3 regions of the Microvirgula curvata genome follow, and region 2 is predicted to be linked to each of the others. Evidence: riboswitches for the same ligand, from Rfam matches in the RefSeq annotation. Region 2 holds a riboswitch; each other region holds the start of a gene.
What was found. A riboswitch is a leader RNA that binds a small molecule or an ion and turns the genes downstream of it on or off. The one in region 2 is predicted to bind cobalamin.
Positions count from the first base shown of each region.

Region 1 (9,535 bases), on a different contig from region 2:
TTCAGCCAGCCCAGCTCATCGACGAACCAGCGCGTTTCTGCGCCCATCGGCACCACGCCGAGGCCGATTTCATTGCTGACCACCACCACGTCGCCCGCCGCCGAGGCCAGCGCGTCGAGCAGCGTGGCCCGCGCCTGCGGATAGCGTTCCGCCTCCCCCGGCGCCAGAAAGTGCGCCAGCCACAGCGTCAGGCAGTCGATCAGCACCAGCCCGTCCGGACGCGCGGCATCCTGCAGCGCGTCACTCAGGGCCACACCGCACTCGACCGCCCGCCACGACGCCGGCCGGCGTGCCTGGTGCATCGCCACCCGGTGGGCAAACTCGGCATCACCGACACTGGCGGTCGCCAGGTAATGCACCGGGCCGACGTGGGCCAGCGCCAGTTTCTCGGCATGGCGGCTTTTGCCCGAACGGGCGCCGCCGGTGATCAGATGCAGCATGGAACCTCCTGCCGGGGATGCCGGACGCACGGTCTTACTTCGGTTGCCAGTTCACGCCGACCAGCCACTCGCGGCCCGGCTGGTTGAAACTCCGGATCAGCGTGTAGTCGCGGTCGAACACATTGTTGACCCGCGCGTACAGCGTGGTGGTCGGGGTCAGCCGGTAGTCGGCATACAGGTCGACCAGACCATAACCGGCCAGCGGCTGCTTGTTGGCCGGATCGCTGTAGCGCGAGCCGGCGGCGGTCAGGGCACTGCCCAGCGTGACCGGACCGATGTCGCGGCTGACGTCGACGCTGCCGAACACCCTGGCGCGCTGCGACAGCTGGTTGCCATTGCTGCGATCCTCACCGTCCTGCCAGTTGACGTTGGCGGCGATGCGGGTACCCAGCAGGGTGGTGCTGCCTGCCAGCGCCAGACCGCGGATGCGGGCCTTGTCGACGTTCTCCGCCGTGCACGGACCGCTGCCGCTGCACACATAGCCATTGATCATGTCGTCGATGCGGTTCTCGAACGCCGTCAGCCGCAGCATGCCGTATGCCCCGTTGTACTCGGCACCGACTTCCCCGTTGCGGGCCGACTCCGGCTTCAGGTTCGGGTTGCCCTGGAAACCATAGGCCAGCGGCCAGTACAGATCGTTGAAGGTCGGCACGCGGAAAGCGGTCCCGTAGTTCGCGGTCAGCTTGATGCTGTCGGTCAGCCGGTAGCCATAGCCGAGCGAGCCGGTGGTCTTTTCACCGAACTGCGAGTTGTCGTCATGACGCAGCGACGCATTCAGCAGGTGGTCGCCGAAATTGCCGCTCCAGCCGGCGAACACCGCCTTGTTGTTGCGTTCGTTCCGGGTATAGGCCTGCGTGCTGTCGACCTTCTGGTTCAGGTACTCGGCACCCAGCACCACCCGGCCGGCCACGCCGAGGTCCAGGTCGTTCTGCCAGGTGTAGGTATCCTGGGTGGTCTTGTACAGACCGGAGCGATCGAGATTCACCCCGCTGTAGGTCTCGTAGCGATCGACACCGTTGGTCACGGTCAGCGTGCTGGTCCATACATCGCTGAAGCGGTCTTTCAGGTACACGCTGTTGCTCTGGACGCGCTGCTTGTTGTAGTCGTCGGCCAGCGGCGTGCCGTTGTCAAAGTCGGCCTTGCCGAAGGACTGGAACAGCTTGATGCCGATTTCATGGCCGTCGACGATCTGGTGCGACACATTGGCGCTGTAGCTGAGGTTGCGGTAGCCGTCATCGTCCGGGTTGTAGCTGAACGTGTTCTGCGCATTGGTGGCGGAGAAGCCGCCATCGGTCCCGCGACCGGCCACGTTCAGCGAGAACGAGGTATCGCCGACCACGCCGCCGATGCCGCCGCCGACGCGCCAGGTGCCGTCATTGCCGACGCCGGCGCTCAGGTACGGCTTCGGTGCGCCCTTGCCCTGTTTGGTGAAAATCTGCACCACGCCGCCGATCGCATCAGCGCCGTACAGCCCGGATACCGGGCCGCGCACGATTTCGATATGGTCGATCAGTTCCAGCGGGATCTGTTCCAGCGCGGTCTGCCCCGAAGTCGCCGACGATACGCGCACGCCGTCGATCAGCACCACCGACTGCTTGGAGCTGGTACCGCGCAGATACAGCGCGCTCGCGCGGCCATCGCCGCCGTTGCTCGCATACTCGACGCCGGACTGGCGCGCGAGCAGCTGCGGCAGGTTCAGGCCGCCGGCACGGGCGATTTCCTGCTGGCCGATCACGGTCACGTCACGGGTCTGTTCACGGCTGTCGGTGGCGGAACGGTTGGCGGTCACCACGATTTCGCCGGCGGTGGTGGCGGGTTCGTCAGCGAACGCATTCGCCACTGCCAGCGACGCCAGGCTGGCGACAAACCATTTGCTACGGATATTGCACTTCACGAAAAACACTCCCTGGAAACGGATCAGGAGTGCGAGAAAGACAGGCGCATGGCCTTTCAGAATGGACAATCGGCGCGGCCCGGCCTGATGCCGGTCGCGCTGTCGCTGTCATACCGCCTCCCCGCGATACTCCACTGCAGATTGCCTGGGCCGGTCTCCGGGCTGGGTTCCCGCGGCCTCGCCTTCCCACCCTGTCGGGCAGTGGCGCGTGAAGCCGCTTGCATGCGAACCATACCGTTGCGGGGGCAGCGCCGGCCTGTCACCGGCTTCCCGTTTCATCCGCGCCTGACGGCGGCGGACACCCTGGCAAGATGGAGCCGGATTATAGCGGCGGCATGCCGGCATGACAGCCCGCAAGATCAAATTACGCCGTAATGCCGATTGAAGCGCTGCCGGCGCAGCGGTAAGGTCTCGCGTTCGATTTTCGCCGCCCCGCAAGACGGGACGATTCCCTTCTCTCTTCCGGAACCCCCTGATGCCCCATCCCGATGCGTCCGCCTTCGATGCCGCCGTCGCCCGCCAGGCGCGACTGACCAAACCCGCCGGCAGTCTCGGCAAGCTGGAAACCCTCGCCTGCCAGTTCGCGGCCTGGCAGGGCCGCGCCATTCCCTCGCGCCTGCGCCCCGCCATCACTGTCTTTGCCGCCGACCATGGCGTCGCCCGCAGCGGCGTCTCGGCTTATCCGGTCGAAGTCACCGCCGAGATGGTGAAGAACTTCGTTCGCGGCGGGGCGGCAATCAGTGTGCTGGCGCGGGAAATCGACGCGACACTGGAAGTGGTCGATGTCGGTGTGGCGGCAGACTTCGATCCGGCCATGCCGATCGTGCATGCCAAGGTCCGCTACGGTTCGCGCAATCTGTGCGACGAACCGGCCATGCAGGAACAGGAATGCGAACAGGCGATCGAAGCCGGCCGCGCCGCCGCCCGCCGCGCCATTGCCGCCGGTGCAACGCTGCTGATCGCCGGTGAGATGGGCATCGGCAACACCACCCCGTCGGCCGCGCTGATCTGCGCACTGAGCGGCGCCCGCCCGGTCGATGTGGTCGGGCGCGGTACCGGTGTGGACGACCAGGGCATGGCCCGCAAGCGGGGAGCGGTCGAAAAGGCGCTGCTGCGCGCCCGGACTACCGACACGGCGGCCGGCTGGCTGGCCGAGGTCGGCGGGCTGGAAATCGCCGCCATTGCCGGTTACTACCTCGAAGCCGCCAGCGCCGGTGTACCGGCACTGGTTGACGGCTTCATCACCGCAGCCGCGGCCCTGGTCGCCTGCGGCATCGATATCGACACCCGCGACTGGCTGCTGGCCTCGCACCGTTCCCGGGAACTGGGTCATGAGCTGGCACTGACCGCGATGGGGCTGGAGCCGCTGTACGACTTCGGGCTGCGCCTCGGCGAGGGATCCGGCGCGGCGCTGACCGTGCCGATGCTGCAGATGGCGATCCGGCTGCATGCCGACATGGCCACCTTTGCCGAAGCCGGCGTCAGCGACCGGGACCACGAATGAAGCGCATTACCTTGTGGCGGCACGGCGAGATCGACGCCGCCGGCCTGCTGGTCGGCCGGCGCAGCAACCCGCCGCTGACCGGGGCCGGACGCGACACCATGCGCCGGGGCTGGCCGGCGCTGACGGCCATGGCACCGGTCACGGCGATCGCCTGTTCGCCGCTGCAGCGCTGTCTGGCATCGGCAGAAGACTTCGCCGCCGATGCCGGTCTGGCGCTGCACGTCGATGCCGGTTTTGCCGAAACCGATTTCGGCGTCTGGGACGGCGCCCCGCTGGACGGCCTGCCGGCCGACTGGCAGGCCGAGTACAGCAACGGCCGCTTGCTGCCGGATGGTGGCGAAACGCTGGCCGGCTTCCGCACCCGGGTCATCAGCGCATTCGATAGCTGGGTCGAGCGCCTCGGCGACGGCCACGCCGTCCTGATTACCCACGGCGGCGTGATCGCCGCCGTGCTGGCCGCGCGGCTCGAACTGTCGCTGCCCAGCGCGCGACGGCTGTTCGTCTCGCGTGGCGGTTACGTGCAGCTGTCGCTGGCCGACGGCTGCCCCGACTACCTGATTGCACTGGCCAACCCGGCAATGGGTTGAGCCGGCCACCATGGCGCCGGCGTCCGGCTGACGAATGGCGTGCCCGGTTTGGGGGCGGTGACGCGCAGCCTATACAATACCGCTCCGTTTCCTGGCGCCGCCGTGCGCATCGAATGGCCCCCATGCACGCCATCGGCATTCACGCATTCTGGCTCTGGAGCGCAGCCGTCGCCGGTGTCGCGCTCGACTACCTGCTGGGCGAGCCGCGCCGTGCCCATCCACTGGTCGGCTTCGGCCACCTCGCCGGCTGGCTCGAACGAACCTTCAACCGCCCCGACGGCCGGCCCGGTTCCCGGCTGCTGCTCGGTGCGTGCGGCTGGTGTGCGCTGGTGCTGCCACCGGCGGTCGCCGCCCAGGCCCTCGTCATGGCACTGCCACTGCCACTGGCACTGCTGGTGCATGCCCTGCTGCTGTATTTCACCCTCGGCGCGCAAAGCCTCGGCGCCCACGTCCGCCCGATCGCCGCCGCCCTGGCCGCCGGCGACCTGCCGGCCGCACGTGCGCTGACCGCCCGCATCGTATCGCGTGATCTCGACGATGCCGATGAGGCCGCCGTCGCCCGCGCCGCGGTCGAATCCACGCTGGAGAACGGCAACGATGCCATCTTCGGCGCATTGTTCTGGTTCGCCGTGGCCGGCGGCCCCGGCGCGCTGGCCTATCGGCTGGCCAATACCCTGGACGCCATGTGGGGCTACCGGACACCGCGCCTGCTGCATTTCGGTCGGGTGGCCGCCCGTGCCGACGATGTGCTGAACTGGCTGCCAGCCCGGCTGACTGCCATCAGCTATGCCCTGCTCGGCCACAGCCACGACGCATTCGCCTGCTGGAAAACCCAGGCCCGGCACTGGGACAGCCCCAACGCCGGCCCGGTGATGGCGGCCGGCGCCGGCAGTCTCGGCGTCTGTCTTGGCGGCCCGGCCCGTTACCACGGACACATCGAAGACCGCCCGCCGCTCGGCTGCGGCGAAACCGCCGGCGACCATCACATTACCGAAGCCTGGCGGCTGGTGGTACGGACCCAGCAGGCCTGGCTGGCGTTCGGCGCCATCCTGCCCGCGCTCACTCTGGCCTCCCTGCTATGACGATCTCTCCCCCACCGCATGGCGGCAGGCTGCGCGAAGCCGCGCGGCACTTCGACCGGCCACTGGCCGACTGGCTCGACCTGTCCACCGGCATCAATCCGTGCAGCTACCCGCTGCCGCCGCTGGATGTCGATGTCTGGCGCCGGCTGCCCGACGACGACGACGCGCTGCCGGCCATCGCCGCCCACTACTACGGCGCGCCGCCCGCAGCCCGCGTGCTGGCCGTCGCCGGCAGTCAGGCCGCCATCCGCACCCTGCCGCGGCTGTTGCCGCCCGGCCGGATCGGCATCGCGCCGCTGACCTACAGCGAGTACGCGCCGGCCTGGCGCCGCGCCGGACACGAGGTGGTGCCGGTCGACCTCGACGGCATCGAGGCAGCCCTGCCGACGCTCGATGTCCTGCTGGTGGTGAATCCGAACAACCCCACCACCGAGCGGGTCGCGCCCGGGACACTGCTGCGCTGGCGTGAGGCCCTGGCCGCACACGGCGGCCTGCTGCTGGTCGATGAAGCTTTCATGGACGCCTCGCCGGCGCACAGCATTGCCGCCCATACCGGCGCACCGGGCTTGCTGGTCTGCCGTTCCGTCGGCAAGTTCTTCGGCCTGGCCGGGCTGCGCGCCGGCTTCGCGCTCGGCGAGCCCGCGCTGATCGACCGGCTGGCAGCCGAACTCGGCGCCTGGGCGGTCAGCGGTCCGGCCCGTGCCGTGGTAGCGGCCGCGCTGGCCGATACCGACTGGCAACAGGCAATGCGCGACCGGCTGCAGCGCCAGCAATCGCGCCTCGTCGCCCTGCTGGAACAGCACGGACTGAAAGTCGCCTCGACGCCATTGTTCTGCTGGTGCCCGCATCCGGACGCCCCCGCCCGGTACCACGCGCTGGCGCAGCAGGGCATTCTGGTGCGCTGTTTCCCTGCCCTCGGTGGCCATGGCCCCAGCCTGCGCTTCGGCCTGCCCGATGACGCCAGCTGGGCGCGGCTGGATGCCGGGCTGGCGCATGCCTTTTCGACGCCGGGTGCCGGTGCCGCTCCCCTGACTCAAGGATGACCCGCCGATGCGTGGCCTGATTCTCGCCGTACAGTTCCTGACCCGCCTGCCGACCCCGCGCCTGGCCACTTTCGATCCGGCCTGGCTGACGGAATCCGCACGCTGGTTCGCCACGGTCGGGCTGATGGTCGGGTTGCTGCTGGCGGCAGCAGCCGGTGCCGGCGCGCTGATCGACCCGTGGCTGGCCGCACTGGCGGTGGTCGGCGTCTGGACCTGGGTCACCGGCGCGCTGCATCTGGATGGTCTGGCCGATCTGGCAGACGGACTCGGCGCCGCGCACCGCTCACCGGAACGCTTCCTGGCCGTGCTGAAAGATCCGCATGTCGGCAGTTTCGGCGTGGTCGCGCTGGTCATGCAGCTGGCGACCAAGCTGGTGCTGGTGATGCTGCTGGTGCAGACGGGCACGCCGTGGCTGGCCTGGCTGCTGCTGCCGGCCTGGGCCCGGCTCGGCGCGGTGTACTGGTCGGGGACGATGCCGCAGCTGGCGGCCGGCGGGCAGGCGGAACGATTCGGCTGGTGCACGCACTGGCCCAGCTTCTGGCTGTCATTCGCGGCGCTGGCGGCCGCGTCGGCCTGGTTTGCACCGGCGCTGCTGGTGGCGCCACTGCTGTGGCTGGCCTGGCGCCGCACACTGATGGCACGGCTGGGCGGGGTGACCGGCGACTGCCTCGGTGCCGGCATCGAACTCAGCGAATCCGGGCTGCTGCTGGCCCTGTTGCTGGTGGCGAAATGGCTGCCGGACCTGGTCTAGTCCGGCAGCCGGGGTCTTACAGCTTGCCTGCCAGCTTGCGGTTGCGCAGCACGCACAGCAGGTCGACGGCGATATGCGCCGCCGAAATGGCGGTGATTTCGCTCTGGTCGAACGGCGGCGACACTTCAACCACGTCCATGCCGACCAGGTTGACGTCTTCCATGCCGCGGATGATCTGCAGCGCCTGCGCACTGCTCAGGCCGCCCGGAACCGGCGTGCCGGTGCCCGGTGCAAAGGCCGGGTCCAGGCAGTCGATGTCGAAGGTCAGATAGGTCGGATTGTCGCCGACGATGGCCTTGATCCGGCGCAGCACTTCGGCACAGCCGATTTCATGCACGGTCGGCGCGTCGAGCATCTGCATGCCCATGAAGTCGTCGTTCCAGGTGCGGATGCCGATCTGCACCGAGCGCGCCGGGTCGATCAGGCCTTCCCGGATCGCCTTGTAGAACATGGTGCCGTGATTCAGGCTGTCCGGCTCATCGTCCGGCCAGGTATCGCAATGCGCATCGAAGTGGATCAGCGACAGCGGCTTGCCGTATTTTTCCGCATGTGCGGTCAGCAGCGGGTAGGTGATGTAATGGTCGCCGCCAAAGGTCAGCATCTTCGCGCCGCTGTCGATAATGGTGCGCGCATGGTCGACGATGCTTTTCTTGATCGTCAGCGGATTGTGCGCATCGAACCAGCAGTCGCCGTAATCGATCACCGCCAGGTCATCGAACGGGTCGAAGCCCCACGGGAACGGTTTCAGTTCGGCCAGTTGCACCGACGCGGCACGCACCGCCGCCGGCCCGAGGCGGGCGCCGGGACGGAAAGTGGTCGCCAGATCCAGCGGCACGCCGCTGACGGCGACGTCGACACCGCGCAGGTCGCGCGTGTAGTTGCGGCGCATGAACGACAGCACGCCTGCGTAGGTATTTTCGATATTCGAGCCGTACAGGCCCTGACGGCGCATCGCGCCATCGCCAAGAATGTCAGTCATTCGGTAACTCCCGGTCCAGAGAGTACGCCGGCCACCGGGTCACGCAGGACCCTGATTCGCCAGCGATTCCCGTCCATCTTGCGCAGCCGACGGGTGAAGGCTGCCGCGCACCCCGCGCGGAAAACGGCGGAAGTGTGCCCGACCCCGGCCGGCGGGACAAGCGGCATGCGGACCGGGCCATGACAGGAAAATATCTGCCGCCGGAGGGTGCCCGCTCATAGAAAAAATAAATCGCCATTTGCTTTCGCTGTTGTCCGACAGCGCATAGCCTGTAGCACAGTTGTTCATTCCCGCCCGGGGAATCGTCCTGTCCGCAGCGGGCAGCCGACGCGTCCCCCTCCTTGTCGCGTGGTCCGGTTTCCAGACCGGCGCCTGACGTCCCGTGTCCCACCGCGACCAACCGCGGCGCCATGCCGCCAGGAGGCCTGCGATGAATCATCTCGCCGAACTGCTGCCGGCCCTGCCGGCCTCGTTCAACATACTGACCACCTTTGGTGCCCTGCTGGCGGCAGGCATTATCGGTGCCCGCCTGTTTGTCCGTACCCTGCGCCTGCCGATCCTGTCGGCCTGGGTCCTGACCGGCTTCATTCTCGGCCCGGCCGCACTCGGTCTGGTCAACCAGGCGCAACTGACCGATCTGCAGCCGCTGGTGGAAATCGGGCTGGCACTGATCCTGTTCCAGCTCGGGCGCCGGCTCGACGTCGGCTGGTTGCTGCGCGAGCGCTGGCTGGCCATGACCTCGCTGGCCATCGCCATGACCCTGTTCGCCGCCGTGGCGGTGGCACTCGGCGCCGTCGGCCTCAGCGTGACCACCTCGCTGCTGATCGCCGCGCTGACGCTGGCCGTCTCGCCGGCGACGCTGCTGCTGACCATACGCGAGCTGCGCGCCGAAGGCGTGGTCAGCGAGCGGGCGCTGAACCAGACCGCGCTGATCCACCTGCTCGGCTGGCTGGCGCTGGGGCTGACCCTGGCCGGCTGGCAGGCACACAGCCAGCCGCTGACCGCCTCGCTGCTCAGCCTGCTTGCACGCAGCGTCGCCGCCCTGCTGCTTGGTCTGTTCAGCGCCTGGCTGGCGGTCCGGCTGGCCGACTGGCTTGGCAAGCTCGACGGCTACCAGCCAGTGATTCTGGTCGCCCTGGTCACCGTCACCATGGGCATCTGCAGCTGGCTCGGCTGGCCGGCCGCCGTGTCGCTGCTGGTGTTCGGCAGCGCCACCCGCCGCCTGGACCGCCAGTTCGCCCTGGCCGAACCGGAT
Region 1 is NZ_BAAGUB010000033.1:41,185-50,719, forward strand. It holds gene cobU (bifunctional adenosylcobinamide kinase/adenosylcobinamide-phosphate guanylyltransferase) at 1-440, opposite strand, end outside; gene ACYVG8_RS14780 (TonB-dependent receptor domain-containing protein) at 475-2,334, opposite strand; cobalamin riboswitch at 2,466-2,655, opposite strand; gene cobT (nicotinate-nucleotide--dimethylbenzimidazole phosphoribosyltransferase) at 2,810-3,838, shown strand; gene ACYVG8_RS14790 (histidine phosphatase family protein) at 3,835-4,425, shown strand; gene cbiB (adenosylcobinamide-phosphate synthase CbiB) at 4,548-5,507, shown strand; gene cobD (threonine-phosphate decarboxylase CobD) at 5,504-6,550, shown strand; gene ACYVG8_RS14805 (adenosylcobinamide-GDP ribazoletransferase) at 6,558-7,301, shown strand; gene speB (agmatinase) at 7,318-8,280, opposite strand; gene ACYVG8_RS14815 (cation:proton antiporter) at 8,711-9,535, shown strand, end outside.
Region 1: another riboswitch for cobalamin. It lies ahead of ACYVG8_RS14780 (TonB-dependent receptor domain-containing protein); the one in region 2 lies ahead of ACYVG8_RS06860 (energy-coupling factor ABC transporter permease).

Region 2 (9,535 bases):
TTGTAGACCTCGAGCTTCAGCGTCAGCTCTTCAATGTTCGCCAGCTCGACATTGGACAGCGTTGCCGACGACGATACCGCCCGCTCCATGCCGCGCGACAGCGTCATCAGTTGCTGCATGCTGTGCATGGCCGCTTCGCTGTCGGTCGAATAGCGGCCGGCATCGTCGGCCCCCAGCTCCATCACCGAGCGGGCGGCACTGGTCTCCTGCTGGATGGTGCCAACCAGGGTCGCGATCTCGGCCGTGGCCTTGCCGGTACGTTCGGCCAGCTTGCGCACCTCGTCGGCCACCACGGCAAAACCGCGTCCGGCCTCGCCGGCACGCGCCGCCTCGATCGCCGCATTCAGTGCCAGCAGATTGGTCTGGTCGGCGACCTCCTTGATCAGGCGGACGATGCCGTCGATCTCGGTCGCACGCTGGTGCAGGCCGTCGACGGTACGTGACGCCTCGTGCATGCGCTCGAACATGGCGCGCAGATTGCCGGCGATGCGCTCGAATGCCTGGCGGTTGCTGTCCGACTGGCTGGCGGCTTCGCGGGCTGCCTGCCGTTCCCCGTTCAGGGTGCCGGCCAGACCGAGAAACGACTGGCGCACGCCACCGAGCGATTCGCCAAAGCGGCCGAAGTTGGCGAACACGCCATCCAGCGTCGCCTGACGTCGGCGCAAGGCACCGGCTTCGTCGCTCAGCCGGCTGCGCTCGGCATCCAGTTCGGCGGTCCGTGCCTGCTCCCGGGCCAGTTGCTGTTGCAGGGCGGCATTGTGCTGTGCGCTTTCGGCCAGCGCGTGTTTGTATTTCCAGAACAGCATGATGGCTCCACGTCCGGGGAGCAGGTGAGGGTGGCAATTAAAGATGAATATAAAATACATGTTTAAATGCGTCAACTCTCTGCACGTGTGTCCCTGCGACCATCAGCCGCATTGCGCGGGAACGGCAGGCTGTTTACGCTACAGATGTTCGTCGCCCCCAGCTGACGATTCACTCCAGGGTTATGCAAGCAGGAACGGCCGGTCAGCCCCCGGCCGTTTTTTCTGCCCGCCCGGCGACGATCTCGCCCTGACTGCCAGCCGGCCATGCAGACCGGCTGCCCGGAATGCGGATTTTGCCACTGCCCAGTCCTCCCCTTGAGCCCAGCCCTTGTCCTGCCTCGTGCCCACCGCTTTCTGGTGGATATCCGGTCGAAGTTTGAAAAATCGGATTTGTCTGATGGAAATCGCTTTGCGCACCGCCGATGATGGTAAGCATCAAGATGCTTGATGTTCTTGCTGCCTCACCTCTGCCCGCACTGTATGAACTTGTCTGGCTTTATCCCGGGGATGGCCAATATTGTTTTGGGAGTGACATGTTTACCGTAAACGATAAAACGTGGCGGAGATCGGCATGAACATTTACGACCCTATTTTCTCACGCAACATGATATTGGGCGTCGTGTTGCTGCCCATGATGGCGATTGCACAAGCCCCACTGCCCCCGTTGGAGTATCTAAAGAGTGATCCACCGACGGAGAAAACCAGTTATGCCTCCCGTATTGCCAACCGCAAAGGGGTACATGACGCAGACCCGCACGTGTATGTCTATAACGCCGAATTTGCCAGGCGCTTCCAGATGCCTGATGAGTGGATTTCGGCAGAGCTCAAGGGCGTCGATGCCGTGGCTTTTCGCGAGGTCCCCCGTCCGTACAAGACCTGCGGCTGGGGTGGAAACCCCAAGGCATGCCGCACGGATGAAGTGCGGTGCGAAATGGACATGTATTTCGATCAGACACGCAATCCGCTGCCGTGGGACGATCGAATGAACCCTGTAGATACTCTCTTTGACATTGCGAAGTCGTCCTGGTTTATCGGTTCATTGGCGAACCAAGAAATGCGTCCTCGCACCAGCTTGTGGGGCGGAGTGCCTCTGCCGCGATCCCCCTTTACCGACCCAAAGACGGGCAAGGAACTCATGTGGCAGGGGGGATACTGGAATAGTGATAAAGATCGTGGCGGAAGCTACTGGGGGATAGCCAGTTACGACCGGGAACCATTCTCCGGTGTGTCGCTGGTAACTGTGGGAGGGGGATGCGGTGAACCGGCAGATGCATGGTGGTTAAGCTCAAATAACACTGGATATGAGGAAAAAGCCCAAACGTACAAGCTGGTCACGTTACCCCAAACCTGGAGAGTTCGCGTGAGACAGGCGCTGCGCGAATCCAGGGCGCGCGCAGAAGCCTTCTTCAAACGCGAAGGAGAGAAGGCGATGAAGGCGTTAAGTGAATCACCGACGCCCAGCCAATCGATTGTCCCCGTGCAGTGACGATCGGTGTAGAGCTTCAATTCGGTGTTAAATCTTTTGAGGTGCATGGTCGAGCAGATTGCAACGGCAGACGGTCAGATACTACTCGATGCACAAGTTAATAACCTTGTTCAGGCGATGGCCTCGTTTTCTCCGCCAGCCGCCGGCCAGATGACACTGCCGGAAAACTACAGCCGCGCCCTTGCCCCAGTCATCGCAGCAAGCTGGAAGTAAATTCCTGTGATCGGCCCCAGTTCTCACGGCTTGTCCTTACACGTGCTGCCCCCCATTGATATGAATCTCGGCACCATTGATATATGACGACGCCGACGTGCACAGGAAATGAATGGTGGAAGCGACTTCGGCCGGGTCGCCGAGGCGTCGCATCGGCACGTCGTGCTCGATGATGTCACTGGTGCCGGGTGACAGGATCGAAGTTTCGATCTCGCCGGGGGCGATGGCATTGACGCGCACGCCATGCGGGCCGAACTCGTGCGCCATCTCGCGGGTCAGTGCCGCCAGCGCGGCCTTGGAAGCGGCGTAGGCGACGCCGGCAAACGGGTGGACGCGCGAACCGGCAATCGAGGTGACATTGACGATGGCGCCCTGGCCGGCCACCAGCTCCGGGAACAGCGCGCGGCCGAGCAGGGCGGTGGACAGCAGGTTCACGTTCAGCACCCGGGTCCAGGTCTGCGCATCCGATGCCAGCACGCCGAGGCGGGCGCCGTTGTCGCCCTTGGGCGAAATGCCGGCATTGTTGACCAGGGCATGCAGCTGGCCATTCGGCAATCGCGAGCGGACCTCGGCCACCAGTGCATCGATGCCGTCCAGATCAGCCAGATCGGCCTGCACATGCGAAGCCCGGGCACTGGGCCAGCGGCAGGCTTCGGAAAACGGCTGGCGCGACACGGTCAGGATATGCCAGCCATGCGCCTGGAACAGCTTGACGGTCGCATGGCCAATGCCGCGGCTGGCGCCGGTCAGCAGCATGTATCGCGTTTCGGGCATGACAGCCTCCTGTCTGGTCAACCATGCCGGGCAGCTTCTCATCCTCCTGCCCGCGCCCGCAAGCGTGGCAATGCCGTTCAGCCGGCCGGAAACGGCCAGTCGGCATCGAAGGCGGTGAAGCGCGCCTGCAGGTACTCGATCAACTGGCGCTGGCGATGGACCGGATAGCGGTTCTGCAGGAACACCAGCTGCAACGGCACGGTTTCCCGGCTCCAGTCCGGCAGCAGCAGGCGCAGGCGCCCGGCGGTCACATCCGCGGCCACGTCGTGCCAGCTCTTGAACGCGATGCCGTGCCCGGCCAGCGCCCAGTCGCGGATCAGCGCACCGTCGTCGCTGCTGCGCCGGCCTTCGGCGTGAATTTCGCGGACCTCGTCCCCGGCACAGAAACGCCACGGGCCACGCAGCTGGCCATCGTGCAACAGCGGCAGCAGCGCATGGCGGTGCAGATCGTCCGGGGTCTGCGGCGTGCCATGACGATCGAGATAGGCCGGTGCGGCGACCGCGACCCGGCGGGTCAGCGCCAGCTGACGCCGGACCAGCGGCGAATCATCGAGCTGGCCGTAACGCAGCGCCAGGTCGATATTGCTGCGCACCAGATCGGTCAGCGCATCGCCGACGCTCAGTGTCAGGGTAATGCCCGGATGTTGCTCCAGAAACGGGTCCAGCCACGGTCGCAGCAGGTGGCGGCCGAGATCGGACGGCAGCGCCAGCCGGATCGGCCCGGCAAGCTGCTGGCGTTGCGCCGCCAGCGCTGCCTCGCCATCGGCCAGTGCCGCCAGTGCGGCCCGGGCCGATGGCAGAAAGATCCGACCTTCCTCGGTCAAGCGCATGCGCCGGGTCGAGCGGGCGAACAGCCGTACGCCAAGCCGTTTCTCCAGCCGCAGTACGGCCGCGCTGGCAGCGGCGGCGGTGCAGCCCAGCTCGCGCGCCGCCGCGGACAGGTTTTCCAGCTCGGCGGTGCGGATGAACAGCCGCAGGTCGTTGATCGCATACATGTCAAAAATTTTTTGATAAATGAACGACAATTATCAATTCTAGCAGTCATGGCCAGGCCCGGAATGGAAAGCCCTTGACCCTGTCCCACGGGGCAGGGTTCACACTGCATGCTTTCGGACAGACAAGAGTGGGGCGGCATGAGCGGCAAACGCGTTCTGGTGATTCTCGGCCATCCGGCCAGTGACAGCTTCAACGCTGCGCTGGCCGATGCCCATGCCGAGGCTGCACGGCAGGCCGGGCACGAGGTCAGGGTGCTGCGGCTGGGCCAACTGGTGTTCGATCCGGTTCTGCATGATGGCTACCGCCGGGTCCAGCCGCTGGAACCCGGGTTGCAGGCGGCGACCGAGGCGATCCACTGGGCCGAGCACCTGACCTTTGTCTTTCCGGTCTGGTGGGGCGGGGTGCCGGCGCTGCTGAAGGGGTTTCTGGACCGGGTGTTCCTGCCCGGTTTTGCCTTTCGCTACCGGCCCGGCAAGGCGTTTCCCGCCCGGCTGCTGAGCGGCCGTTCGGCACTGCTGCTGGCGACGATGGATACGCCGCCGTGGTATTTCCGCTGGGTCTACCGCGACCCGGCGATCCGGCAGATGAAGGACACCACGCTGCGCTTCTGCGGCATCCGGCCAGTGCGGGTAGAGCGGCTGGGGCCGGTCCTCGGCGCTACGCCCGCCCGCCTTGAGGCCTGGCTGGAACGGGCCCGCCTGCTTGCCAGACGACTCTGAACGCGTTATCCAGTCAGCGGTCATGCGCGGGAGGAACCATGTATATCGGGGAACTGGCGAAACGGAGCGGTGCCTCGGCGCGCGCCATCCGGCTGTACGAATCGCTGGGCCTGCTGGGGCAGGTGCAGCGCCAGGGCAGTTACCGCGTCTATCGTGACGAGAGCGTGGCGCTGGTGCAGATGATCCGCCAGGCGCTGGCCCTCGGCTTGCGGCTGGCCGAACTGGCGCCGGTACTGAACGGGGATGGCGAGCCGGACTGGGACCGGCTGGCGGCGCTGCTGGCGCAGAAACGCGCCAGCCTGCGGCAGGAGATCGCGAGACTCGAAAGGCTCGACCAGGAGCTGATACATATCGAGGCGGAGATCCGTGCCTGCACCGATCTGCAGCAGCGCAGCCCGGCCTGTGAGCCTGTCCGTTCCCGTCATCAGCAGAAAGATGCATCTGTTCTGGAAACCCCTTAAGCTATGCGCGCTTAGTGGTTCCGCCGAAGTGGGCGGAGGAAACAGGGAAGTCGGCAAGCCTTCGGGCGGATACCGCGCTGCCCCCGCAACTGTGAGCGGTGAGTCTCGTGCATGAAGTCACTGGCCTGAAAGGCCGGGAAGGCGCACCGGGATGTCGACCCGCGAGCCAGGAGACCTGCCACGAGACATGCCGATCCCCGGCGTATTCCTCACCCGCATCTCCTCGGAGGGAGAACGATGCATATCGAACCCGGCATTCTCAATGCCGCCAAAGTGCTGTACGCCAACGTCGCCGCCGTCGGCGCGCTGGCCGCCTTTTCACCCAGACTGTTCACCCGGCCCGACAATCTGGTCAAAACGCTGCTGGCTGCCGTGTTCTTCTCGGTCTTCATGGAAATCTTCCACCTGCCGGTCGGCGCGTCGGAACTCCATTTCGTCGGCGCATCGGCGGTGTACTTCATCTTTGGCTTTATCCCCACCCTGTTCGGCTTCGCCATTGGCCTGCTGCTGCAGGGACTGCTGTTCGAGCCGCAGGATCTGGTCCATCTCGGCGTCAACTCGCTGTCGCTGATGCTGCCGCTGGTGGCTGCACACGGTCTGCTGGGCCGCCACTTCTTCGCCGAGGACGAACGCCGCCGCATCCGCTGGGCTGAAGTGGTCAAGTTCGACGCGTTGTACTACAGCGGCGTGGTCGCCATGGTCGGCTTCTGGCTGGCCTTCGGCGAAGAACCGACCCCGCTGTACAACTGGGCGCTGTTCGCCGTGTCCTACCTGCCGCTGGTGCTGTGCGAACCACTGTTCACCTGCCTGGTGGTGCGCACGCTGAAGCCGCACGCCGACAAGCTGCTGATCAGCCGCTTCACCTGCGTGAAGACGCTGGCCGTGGCATAGGCACGGGCCTGCAGAAAATGGCGCGAGTGCAACACTCGCGCCATTTTTCATTGCAGCGAAACCCGCTTACTGCCAGCCGTAGCGGCGGGCATAGAATCCCTTCATGGCCTGGGTCAGCGCCATATAGGCCAGCAGGGTGGCGATCAGCCACGGGAAGTAGCTCAGCGGCAGCGCCTGCAGCTTGAAGTAGCCGGCCAGCGGCCCCATCGGCAGGAAAATGCCGATGCTGATGATCACCGCCGTCATCGCCAGCAGCGGCCAGGCGGCACGGCTCTGGATGAATGGCAGCTTGCGGGTGCGGATCATGTGCACGATCAGTGTCTGCGACAGCAGCCCTTCGACAAACCAGCCGGACTGGAACAGCGTCTGCTGCGCCGCCGTGTTCGCGCCGAACACGAACCACATCAGCGCATAGGTGCTGATGTCGAATACCGAGCTGATCGGGCCGAAGAACAGCATGAAGCGTCCCAGTTCGTCCGGGTTCCACTTCTGCGGCTGGCGCAGCGCGTCTTCATCGACGTTGTCGAACGGGATGGCGACCTGGGACACGTCGTACAGCAGGTTCTGCACCAGCAGATGCAACGGCAGCATCGGCAGGAACGGGATGAATGCACTGGCCACCAGCACCGAGAACACATTGCCGAAGTTAGAGCTGGCGGTCATCTTGATGTACTTCAGCATGTTGGCGAAGGTCTTGCGCCCCTCGATCACGCCCTGGTCGAGCACCATCAGGCTCTTTTCCAGCAGGATGATGTCGGCCGCTTCCCTGGCGATATCGACCGCCGAGTCGACCGAAATGCCGATGTCGGCCGCGCGCAGCGCCGGCGCGTCATTGATGCCGTCGCCCATGAAGCCGACCACATGGCCGTTGCCGCGCAGCACGCGCACCAGCCGCTCCTTCTGCATCGGGGACAGTCTGGCGAACACGGTCGCGTTTTCCGCCGCGACGGCCAGCCGGGCATCGCTCATCGCGTCGATATCGGTGCCGACCAGTACCCCCCTGATGGCCAGCCCGACATCGCGGCACACCTTCAGCGTCACCCGTTCGTTGTCGCCGGTCAGCACCTTGACCTCGATGCCATTGGCCTTCAGCGCCGCCAGCGCTGGCGCGGTCGATTCCTTCGCCGGATCGAGGAAGGCGATATAGCCGACCAGCGTCAGTCCCGACTCATCAGCCACCCCATACGTGTCGCGGGCTGCGGGCAACGCCCGGGTCGCAACGGCAACCACGCGCAGCCCTTCCTGATTCAGCCCGGCGGTCACGGTACGGATGCGTGCCAGCAGCGCCTGGTCCAGCACTCCGGTCGCCTCGCCGTGCCGTACATGGCTGCAGACCGACAGCACTTCTTCCAGCGCGCCCTTGCAGATCAGCAGGTGGCGATCGTCGTGCTCGCTCACGACGACCGACATCCGCCGGCGGCTGAAATCGAAAGGAATCTCGTCGACCTTGCGGAAATTGCCGGCGGCATCCAGTTTCTGATGCAGGTCCGCATGTTCCAGCACCGCCACGTCGAGCAGGTTTTTCAGCCCGGTCTGGTAGCAGCTGTTCAGGTAGGCCATGTCCAGCACTTCGTCCGAGACGGCGCCGAAGGCATCGGTATGCCGTTCCAGCACAATCCGGTCACGGGTCAGAGTGCCGGTCTTGTCGGTGCACAGGACATCCATCGCGCCGAAGTTCTGGATCGCATCCAGCCGCTTCACGATCACCTTCTTGCGGCTGAGGATGACCGCTCCCTTGGCCAGGGTCGAGGTCACGATCATCGGCAGCATTTCCGGGGTCAGGCCAACCGCGATCGACAGCGCGAACAGCGCCGCCTCGACCCAGTCGCCCCTGGTGAAACCGTTGATGAACAGCACCAGCGGCGTCATGACGAACATGAAGCGGATCAGCAGCCAGCTGACCTTGTTCACCCCGGCCTGGAACTGGGTCGGCGTGCGGTCCTGCGTCGTCACCCGTTCGGCCAGGGCACCAAAGCAGGTGTCGCTGCCGGTGGCGATGACGATCGCCGTGGCGGTGCCGCTGACCACATTGGTGCCCATGAAGCACAGATTGCCGAGTTCCAGCGGATTGCCGTCCGGGCAGGGGCCGGCCGCGCAGAATTTTTCCACCGGCAGCGATTCGCCAGTCAGCGCGGCCTGGGCGACAAACAGGTCCTTGGCTGCCAGCAACCGCACGTCGGCCGGAATCATGTCGCCCGCCGACAGCAGGACGATGTCACCGGGAACCAGCAGCCGGATAGGTACCTCGACCCGGCGTGCCGCCTGCGGGTGCAACTGGACGCCGAAGTACTGCCGTGCTTCCTGTGCGATTTCCTGTGCCACATCGCGGCGCAGCACGGTGGCCGTGTTGCTGACCATTTCCTTCAGCTTGTCCGCTGCCGAGTTCGAGCGCTTTTCCTGCACGAAACGGAGCAGGGTAGAGATCACCACCATGGAACCGATGACGACAGTGGCCTTCATGTCGTCAGTCAGCCACGAGATGGCGGCCAGCAGTGTCAGCAGCACATTGAACGGGTTGCGGTAACACAGCCAAAGGTGCGTGAACCAGCGCATCGGCTTTTCGTGCCCGACTTCATTCAGCCCGGTCAGCTCGCGCTTGCCGGCGGCTTCCGCCTCGGTCAGTCCGTCAGCGTGCGAGCCAAGTCGCGTGACGACCGCGCTGGGCACCAGCCGCGCCAGCGCTTCCAGGCGCCCGGTGAGCCGGTGTGGCATTTCCTTGCCTGCCGCCGCACCGCGCAGCAGGTCGAGAATGGCCTGGCGGCGAAACTGACGCGCACTCAGGCCCTTTTGCAGAAAGGTCAACAGACCCTTTTTCATGATTTCAAAACGCATGCTTTCCCTCCGCCGGGCACGCGCGGATGCGGCCCGGCCATCGCGGGGTCGACCCCGACGGCCAGCAGGCGGCAACAAGGCGCCATCGCCGTTCTGCATGCAGCAGAACGCGACAGATCCTCGCCTGATGGCGACGTCATGAGTCAGGTGATGTATGGAATAGGGGATGAGCCGGACCGAACGGTCCCGCTGATGCCACTACCCGCCTGGTCGGCAAGGGCAGCGGCAGGAAAAGCCTGCGATGTCCTTGCCGTTAGCGGTCGATACCCGATCGACAACTGGAGCAACTGTCCACGGATGGACTCCATCTGAAAAAGACCGGCGCAAGATACTCCGCTTGCGACCGGCCTGTCTATC
Region 2 is NZ_BAAGUB010000012.1:21,553-31,087, reverse strand. It holds gene ACYVG8_RS06900 (methyl-accepting chemotaxis protein) at 1-806, opposite strand, end outside; gene ACYVG8_RS06895 (hypothetical protein) at 1,009-1,242, opposite strand; gene ACYVG8_RS06890 (hypothetical protein) at 1,378-2,292, shown strand; gene ACYVG8_RS06885 (hypothetical protein) at 2,338-2,505, shown strand; gene ACYVG8_RS06880 (SDR family NAD(P)-dependent oxidoreductase) at 2,542-3,279, opposite strand; gene ACYVG8_RS06875 (LysR family transcriptional regulator) at 3,357-4,274, opposite strand; gene ACYVG8_RS06870 (NAD(P)H-dependent oxidoreductase) at 4,413-4,994, shown strand; gene ACYVG8_RS06865 (MerR family transcriptional regulator) at 5,033-5,455, shown strand; cobalamin riboswitch at 5,454-5,652, shown strand; gene ACYVG8_RS06860 (energy-coupling factor ABC transporter permease) at 5,693-6,346, shown strand; gene mgtA (magnesium-translocating P-type ATPase) at 6,413-9,178, opposite strand.

Region 3 (9,535 bases), on a different contig from region 2:
AGCATTACGCGCTGTTCCGCCACATGACGGTGTTCGAGAATGTCGCCTTCGGCCTGTCGGTACGGCCGCGTGCGACCCGGCCGCCGAAGGAGGTGATCCGCGAGAAGGTCATGTCGCTGCTGAAACTGGTGCAGCTGGACTGGCTGGCCGACGCCTACCCGTCGCAGCTGTCCGGCGGCCAGCGGCAGCGGATCGCACTCGCCCGTTCGCTGGCGGTCGAGCCCAAGGTGCTGCTGCTCGACGAGCCGTTCGGCGCGCTCGACGCCAAGGTGCGCAAGGATCTGCGTCGCTGGCTGCGCCGCCTGCACGATGAAATGCACATCACCAGCGTGTTCGTGACCCATGACCAGGAAGAGGCGCTGGAAGTGTCCGACCGGGTGGTGGTGATGAACCACGGCCGCATCGAGCAGGTCGGCAGCCCGGCGTCGATCTATGACGATCCGGCCTCGCCGTTCGTCACCCAGTTCCTCGGCGACGTGAACCTGTTCCACGGCCGGGTCGAAGCCGGACGCGTGGCGATCGGCGACTACCAGCACAAGCTGGAAGATGCGACCCGCGATGGCGATGCGACCATCTACGTGCGTCCGCACGATCTTGAAGTCAGCCGCGACGAAGACCGCGCGCTGGCCAGCGGCACCGTCGAGCACATCCATGCGGTTGGCCCGGTGGTGCGGGTCGAGCTGAACAGCCTGAGCGGGCAGGTTATCGACGTGGCGCTGAACCGCGACGATTACCGCGCCCTTGGCCTGATGCTTGGTGACCAGGTGTTCGTCCGGCCGAAAAAAGTGGCGGTATTCGTCGACGAAGGCGCGAACATCTGAGTTGTCGCCGGGGGCAGGCCCCGCTTCGCGCGTCCGCGCTTCAGTCCGGCAGCCAGTCGGCGATGCGGGTGATGTCCAGGTTCTCCTCGATCAGGTTCGCCAGCCGTTCGATATGCGCCTCGCGGAGCGCAGGGTAGTCGACGGGCACCGCGTCGGGCAGGCCGGCCCAGTGCAGCAGGGCGAGGCAGGCTTCCGGATGGTCGAACAGGCCGTGCAGATAGCTGCCCAGCACCTGGTCGTCGGCCGAGACCGCCCCCTCGTTGCCGTCGGCCAGCCGGATCGCCGGCCGGTCCAGCGCCGGGCCGGTCGACACGCCCATGTGGATCTCGTAGCCGGTGACGGCGGCATGGCCCGAGGCCAGCCATCCCTGCCGGCGTTCGAGCTGCTTGTGCGCATCCAGTGTCGTTTCCATGTCGAGCAGGCCGAGTCCCGGCGTGCTGCCGGCCGCACTTTCCAGCCCGAGCGGGTCGTGCAGCTGGCGGCCCAGCATCTGGAAGCCGCCGCAGATGCCGATCAGCCTGCCGCCGTAGCGCAGGTGACGGTCGATGGCGGCCTCCCAGCCATTGGCGCGCAGCCAGCCGAGGTCGTCGCGGACGTTCTTGCTGCCCGGCAGCACGATCAGGTCGGCCGGCGGAATCGGCTGGCCGGCGGGGACCAGCTGGAATTCGACCTGCGGATGCAGGCGCAGCGGGTCGAAGTCGGTGTGGTTGCTGAGACGGGGCAGGGCCGGCGCGATCACGCGCAGTATCCGCTCGCCGCTGGCCGCCACGCCCTGCGTGCCCTGGCTCAGGCTGTCCTCGGCCTCGATATGCAGTCCCTGCAGGTACGGCAGGACGCCGAGCACCGGCTTGCCGGTTTCGCGCTCCAGCCAGTCCAGTCCCGGCTGCAGCAGGGCGATGTCGCCGCGGAAACGGTTGATGACCAGGCCGACCACGCGCCGGCGCTCGCTGTCCGACAGCAGCGCCAGCGTGCCGACCAGATGGGCGAACACGCCACCCCGGTCGATATCGGCCACCAGGATCACCGGGCAGTCGACCGCTTCGGCAAAGCCCATGTTGGCGATATCGCCATCGCGCAGATTGATCTCCGCCGGGCTGCCGGCGCCTTCGACCAGGACGCAGTCGCAGCTTGCCGCCACCCGGCTGTGGGCTTCGAGCACCACGCTCAGCGCCCTGGGCTTGAAGCGGTGATAGGCGGCGGCGTCCATATTGCCGATCGAATGGCCAAGGACGATGACCTGCGAGCCGGTATTGCTGTTCGGCTTCAGCAGGATCGGGTTCATGTCGGTATGCGGTTCGATGCCGCAGGCCAGCGCCTGCACCGCCTGCGAGCGGCCGATCTCGCCGCCATCGACGGTGACCGCGCTGTTCAGCGCCATGTTCTGCGGCTTGAACGGCATGACCCGGATGCCGCGCCGTATGAGAAAGCGGCACAGGCCGGTGACCAGGGTGCTTTTGCCGGCATCGGAGGTGGTGCCCTGGATCATGAGGGTTCTGGCTGGCATGGCGGCGGGGACGGGTGAATGAGGACGGCCATTATAGGGGTGTCGCCTGCGCCGGGCGTGGCGGACGGCCGATCCGGCACAAACGCGGTACCCCGAAATCACGTATTATCCGGCGCTATTGCTGATGGTGCCCTTCGGGGTGAAACGGGAATGCGGTGTAAGACCGCGGCTGCCCCCGCAACTGTAAGTGACGAGCCCGCTTGACGATGCCACTGGACGATTCCGGGAAGGCCGCGCGGGTGATGACGCACGAGCCAGGAGACCGGCCATCGCCTTAGTCGACGTGAGTTGAAACCGGGCGGGGTGCACCGGGGGAAACCGCCAGCGGCCGTTCCGGCTGCGGCGCCTCGCTCGCGGCGACGCCCCCTGCACGAGGACGTCCTCCATGGCCCTGCCACCGCGCCGCTTCCGCCTTCCATCGTCGTTCTGCCCTGCCGCCGCACGGGTGCCGTCATGAGACGCCACGACCGCCATGTCCTGATGTGTACCGGCCCGCGCTGCACCGGCAACGGCGTCGAGGCCGAGGCGATGTTCAAGGTGCTCGGGCAGGCGATCGACGCGCGCGACGGGCTGTGCGTCAAGCGCACCCGCTCGCACTGCTTTGCCGTTTGCAGGGAAGGGCCGATCGCCGTCGTCTATCCGGACGGCGTCTGGTATCGCCAGGTTGATGCCGCCGCCGTCGAGCGCATCGTCGACGAACATCTGGTCAACGGTCGCCCGGTCGAGGCGCTGGTGTTCCACCGGCTCGGAACCGGCGATGTCGGGCAGGAGGCGGGCCAGTGAACACTCCCGTTTCCCGCGGCATCGTGCTGTTGACCCACGCCGGCACCGACCTGACCGCGCTGCAGCGCGTGCGTGCCGAACTGCCGGACGGTTTCGTGCCGGTCTCCGGCGTCAACCTGCAGACCATCGTCTGCCCGGACGGCATGGCCGCCGTGCTGGCCGGTCCGGTGGCGACTGCGCGCGTCGTCATTGTCCGCGTGCTGGGCCGCACCAGTGCCATTCCCGGTTTCGACACTCTGTGGAAGGACGCCCGCGCCCACGGACGCGCCCTGATCGTGGTCAGCGGCACCGGCGAGCCGGACCCGGATCTGGCAGCACAGTCGACCGTCCCGCCGTCCCTGCAGCATGAAGTGACCGCCTACCTGCAGGCCGGTGGCACCGGCAATATGGCGCAGCTGCTGCGTTTCCTTGCCGACTACCTGCTGATGACCGGCTTCGGCTACCTGCCACCGACGCCGCTGCCCGAGCACGGCATCCACCATCCGGAACTGTCGGCCGACTGCTCGCTCGACGACTGGCTGGCGATCCGCCGGCCGGACTGGCCGACGGTCGGCATCACCTTCTATCGCGCGCACTGGGTCAGCGGCAACACCCGCTTTATCGACAGCCTGGTCGACGCCCTGGCCGCGCAGCAGCTGAATGCGCTGCCGGTCTATACCGCCTCGCTGCGCACGCTGGACGGTGACGGCATGCCGGCGGCGATGCAGTTTTTTGTCGGAGCGGACGGCACGAGCCGCATCGATGCACTGATCAATACCACCTCGTTCGCCATGGGCGACGTGAACGCCGACGGGCCGACGCCGACCGGCTGGTCGGTGGCCGCTTTCGAGCGCCTTGACATCCCGGTGGTGCAGGCAATCACCAGCAGCATGACCCGGGCGCAATGGGAGCAGTCGGAACGCGGGCTGAATCCGCTCGACACGGCGATGAACGTCGCACTGCCGGAGTTCGATGGCCGCATCGTCAGCGTGCCAATGTCGTTCAAGCATGCCAGCGACGGTGCGCCGGCCGAACAGACCGACTATGCGCCGCTGCCCGACCGGGTGCGGCGCGTGGCCGGCATCACCGCACGGCTGGTACGGCTGCGTCGGGTGCCAGCCGCCGACAAGCGCATCGCTTTCATCTTTACCAACTCGAACAGCAAGGCGTCGCAGATCGGCAATGCCGTCGGCCTCGACTCGCCGGCCTCGCTGTTTGCCATGCTGCATGCGATGCAGGCGCGCGGCTATCGCATCGACGGGCTGCCGGACAGCAGCGATGCCCTGATCCACGAACTGATCGACCGCGGCGCCTATGACGAGGCCTATCTCAGCGACGACCAGCTGCGGCGGGCCGTGGCGGCCGTACCGGCGGCGCGTTACGCCGAGTGGTTTGCCGAGCTGCCGGACGCACTGCGCGAGCGGATGAGCGCGCGCTGGGGTGCCGCTCCGGGCAGTGCCTATGTCCATCAGGGCCGGCTGGTGTTTGCCGGGCTGGAATACGGCAATGCATTCGTCGCCCTGCAGCCGCCGCGCGGCTACGGCATGGACCCGGATGCGATCTACCACACGCCGGACCTGCCGCCGACCCATCACTATCATGCACTGTACTGCTGGCTGCGCGACGACTGGCGGGCCGATGCCATCGTCCACGTCGGCAAGCACGGGACGCTGGAATGGCTGCCGGGCAAGGGCGTCGGCGTGTCGGAAAACTGCTTCCCGGATGCGCTGCTCGGCGACATGCCGCTGTTTTACCCGTTCATTCTCAATGACCCGGGCGAAGGTTCGCAGGCAAAGCGCCGCGCCCATGCCGTGGTTATCGACCACCTGACGCCGCCGATGACCACCGCCGACACCTACGGGCCGCTGGCACAGCTGACACAGCTGGTCGACGAGTACTACCAGGTCGAGATGCTCGATCCGGGCAAGCTGCCGCTGCTGCAACAGCAGATCTGGGATCTGATCAAGGCCTCGAATCTCGATGCCGATCTGGCGGCGATGATGAAGCACGACCACGACCACGACCACGAGCCCGCCCCGGCACCGGCCGCGCCGACGGGCCTGTACCGGCCGAAGCCGGCGTCATCCGCCGCGCCCGGTGCCGGCAAGTACCGCATTGCCACGCCGGCAGCCGCGCACCCGCATGACCATGATCACGGCCATCACCACCACCATCATGATCATGACCATCACCACGATCATCACCACGATCATGACCACGACTGGGACGCCACGCTGAACGATGACGGCGTGCCGCTGACGCTGGCCGGCATGGACGGTGTCGATGTCGCCCACCTGATCGAGGATATCGACGGCTATCTGTGCGAGCTGGGTGCGGCGCAGATCCGCGACGGCCTGCATGTGCTGGGCCGCTCGCCGGATGGTGAGGCGCTGGTCGACATGATCTGCGCGCTGGTGCGCCTGCCGAACCTGGACGTGCCCGGCCTGCCGGCCGGGGTGGCGGCGGCGCTCGGGCTGGTGCTGGAGACGCTGCAGGCCGACAAGGGCCGGCGGCTGGAGCCGGTACCGCCCTTGCTGGCAGCGCTGGCCGATGCGCCGGTGGTGACCCGTGCCGATGCGCTGGATGTCATCGCCGCGCTGGGCCGCCGGCTGGTGGCCGGGCTGGCCGGACACGGTTTCGACCCGGCGGCGGTCAGCGCGGTGCTGGCGGCCGTGCTGCCCGGCGTCGTCGCCAGTGACGACATGGCGCGCACGCTGGCGTTTGTCTGCGCCGAACTGGTGCCAAACCTGGCGCGAACGCGCGAGGAAATCGACAACCTGCTGCACGGACTCGATGGCGGCTACGTGCCGGCCGGGCCAAGCGGCGCGCCGACGCGCGGCATGGCCCATGTGCTGCCGACCGGGCGCAATTTCTACTCGGTCGATCCGCGCGGATTGCCCTCGCAGGCCGCCTGGCGCATCGGCGCCGAGCTGGCCAGCGAGGTCATCGCCCGCCATCGCCAGGACACCGGGCATGATCCGGAGTCGGTCAGCATCAGCGTCTGGGGCACCAGCGCCATGCGTACCCATGGAGACGATATTGCCGAGATCCTGGCCTTGCTCGGTGTCCGGCCGACCTGGCAGGCCGAGAGCCGGCGCGTGTCCGGCATCGAGGTGATCGGACTGGCCGAACTGGGCCGGCCGCGCATCGACGTCACTGTGCGCATCAGCGGTTTCTTCCGCGATGCCTTTCCGCACCTGATCCAGCTGGTCGATGATGCGGTGCGGACGGTCGCGCTGCTCGATGAACCGGTCGATCGCAACTTTGTCCGCAAGCACTACCTGGCCGATCTGGCCGGCGAGCTGCTGGGCCGGCTGCCGCGTGACAGCGCCAGCCGGCGCGCGCTGTACCGGGTATTCGGTTCAAGACCGGGCACCTATGGTGCCGGCATCCTGCCGCTGATCAACGAGCAGAACTGGCAGGACGATGCCGACTTCGCCACCGCCTACGTCAACTGGGGCGGCTATGCATACAGCCGCGATGACCAGGGCGTCGACGCCCGCGACGACTTCCGCCACCGGCTGTCCGGCATCGAGGTCGCGCTGCACAACCAGGACAACCGCGAACACGACATTTTCGACAGCGACGACTACCTGCAGTACCACGGCGGCATGATCGCCACCATCCGCAGCCTGACCGGCCGCCAGCCACGGCAGGACTTCGGCGACACCCACGATCCGGCCAGCCCGACCGTGCGCGGACTGAAGGAGGAAGTGCTGCGGGTATTCCGTTCGCGCGTCGCCAATCCCAAATGGATAGACGGCATCCGCAAACACGGCTACAAGGGCGGACTGGAACTGACCGCCACCGTCGACTACCTGTTTGGCTACGATGCCACCGCGCACGTGGTCGACGACTGGGTGTACCAGCAACTGGCCGAAACCTACGCGCTGGACGCCGACATGCAGGCCTTCTTTGCCGACAGCAATCCGTGGGCGCTGCATGCCATCACCGAACGCCTGCTGGAAGCCGCGCAGCGCCAGCTGTGGGCCGAACCGGCGCCGGACACGCTGGAGGCGCTGCGCGCGCTGCACCTGCGCAGCGAGGCAATGCTCGAAGCCCGCGGTGACATTCCGCGCATTGGAGTCGACAAGGCATGAAACACGCTTATCCGTTTGTCGCCATCGTCGGCCAGCCGCAACTGAAGCGGGCGCTGCTGCTGTGCGCGATCGACCCTTCGCTCGGCGGCGTGCTGATCCGTGGCGACAAGGGCACCGCCAAGAGCACCGCCGCGCGCGGGCTGGTCGATGTGCTGCCGCCGATCACCCGGGTGCCGGGCTGCGCGTACAACTGCGCGCCGGATGCGCCGCTGGCCGAGTGCCCGCATTGCGGCGATGGCGCCACCCCGGTTGCCGTGACCGCGCCGGTGCCGTTCATCAACCTGCCGCTCGGCGCCACCGAAGACCGCGTGCTTGGCAGCCTCGATTTCGAGCAGGCGCTGAAACACGGCCGGCAGGCCTTCAAGCCCGGCTTGCTGGCGGCTGCCCACCGCGGGTTGCTGTATATCGACGAGGTCAATCTGCTGGCCGACCACCTGGTCGACGTGCTGCTGGACGTGGCGGCGATGGGCGTCAATACCGTGCAGCGCGAGGGGCTGTCGGTCAGCCATCCGGCCCGCCTCACCCTGCTCGGCACCATGAATCTGGAAGAAGGCGACCTGCGTCCGCAATTGCTGGATCGCTTCGGCATGATGGTCGAAGTCAGCGCGCCGCGCGATGCGGCGGTGCGGGCTGAAGTGGTGCGGCGGCGGCTGGCGTTCGAGGCCGATCCGGCCGGCTTTGTCGCCGGCTGGCGCGCGGAAACCGATGCGCTGCGCGACACGATCCGTGTCGCGCAGGCCGGTCTGCGCCGGGTGACGCTGTCCGATGCGCTGTTCGATTTCGTCAGCCAGCTGTGCTGCGAATTCGAGGTCGCCAGCCTGCGTGCCGACATTGTCATGCACAAGGCGGCGCGGGCGATGGCAGCACTGGACGGTCGCGAGGTGGTCAGTGCCGAAGACGTGCGCGATGCCGCCGGGCTGGTGCTGCCGCATCGTCGCCGGCGCAAGCCGTTCGAGCAGGCCGGTCTCGACCACGACAAGCTGGAGTCGCTGACCCGGCAGGCAGCGGCGCCGCCACCGCCGCCGTCCGATGGCCAGGACGGCCCGCCGCCCGATGACGACGCCACCCCTGCTCCCGCCGCCGATGAGCCGGACGATGAGCATGACGGGGACGGCGGGTCCGGCGTGGCGCCGGAGCGGCAATTTGCTGCCGCCGGGGCAGACGACGTCGCCCGCATCGACCTGCTGGCCCGTCAGGCGCATGAGGCCAGCGGCCGGCGCAGCAGCGTGGTCGGCGCCCGGCGCGGTCACTATGTGCGTGCGGTGCCGGACGAGGCGCCGGACCAGCTGGCGGTCGATGCCACGCTGCGCCATGCGCTGCTGCGCGACCCGCAGGCTTTCGGCGTCACCCGTGCCGACCTGCACGCCAAAGTCCGCGTCGGCACCCAGGCCAGCCTGATCCTGCTGGTGGTCGACGCGTCCGGCTCGATGGCCGCGCGCCGGCGCATGGAAGCGGTCAAGGGCGCGGTGCTCGGCCTGCTGCGGGATGCGTACCAGCGCCGTGACCAGGTCGCGGTGATTGCCTTCCGCGGCGACGAGGCCGAGCTGGTGCTGCCGCCGACACGCCAGGTCGAACAGGCGGAACAGGCCCTGCACGAACTGCCGACCGGGGGCCGTACGCCGCTGTCGCATGCGCTGCGGCTGGCCGCCGACACCCTGGCCCGGCATGGCGACACGCTGACGCCGCTGCTGGTGGTGCTCAGCGACGGCCGTGCCAATGTGGCGCTGGATGTGCATCTCGATCCGTGGGCCGAGGCGCTCGGGCTGGCCGGCCGGCTGGCGGAGAGCGGCCTGCCGGCGCTGGTGCTGGATACCGAGCAGGGTTTTGTCCGGCTGGGCCGCGCGCGCGAACTCGCGCAGGCGCTGCAGGCCGACTATGTACCGATGGACCAGTTGTCGGCCGAGGTGCTGGCGCTGTCCATCCGTGAACGCCAGGGCCGGTAAGGCACGGCGATTCCACTCAAATCAGGAACTGACATGATCATTTGCATAGGCGCCGGCCCCGGCGATATCGGCTACCTGCCGCAACGCTCGGCCGGGCTGATCCGCGACGCGGACGTGATCGCCGGCTTCGACGCGGTCGTCAATGTGGTGCGGCCGCTGATTCCGGCCCGTGCCGAGGTGGTGCTGATGGGCTACAAGGACCAGGTCGCGCAACTGGAACACGTGGCGCGCCTGCACCACGCCGGCAAGCGCTGCGTGGTGGTGTTCATGGGCGACATTCATTTCAGCGGCTTCCAGTATCTGGAACGGGTCGAGCGCGCCTGCGGCCATCCGGTCGAGACCATGCCCGGCCTGTCGTCGGCGCAGGTGCTGGCATCGCGCGCCAGGGTGTGCTTCGACGAAACC
Region 3 is NZ_BAAGUB010000028.1:157,800-167,334, forward strand. It holds gene ACYVG8_RS11745 (sulfate/molybdate ABC transporter ATP-binding protein) at 1-821, shown strand, start outside; gene ACYVG8_RS11750 (cobyric acid synthase) at 862-2,307, opposite strand; cobalamin riboswitch at 2,433-2,610, shown strand; gene ACYVG8_RS11755 ((2Fe-2S) ferredoxin domain-containing protein) at 2,779-3,108, shown strand; gene ACYVG8_RS11760 (cobaltochelatase subunit CobN) at 3,105-7,187, shown strand; gene ACYVG8_RS11765 (putative cobaltochelatase) at 7,184-9,130, shown strand; gene ACYVG8_RS11770 (cobalt-precorrin-7 (C(5))-methyltransferase) at 9,164-9,535, shown strand, end outside.
Region 3: another riboswitch for cobalamin. It lies ahead of ACYVG8_RS11755 ((2Fe-2S) ferredoxin domain-containing protein); the one in region 2 lies ahead of ACYVG8_RS06860 (energy-coupling factor ABC transporter permease).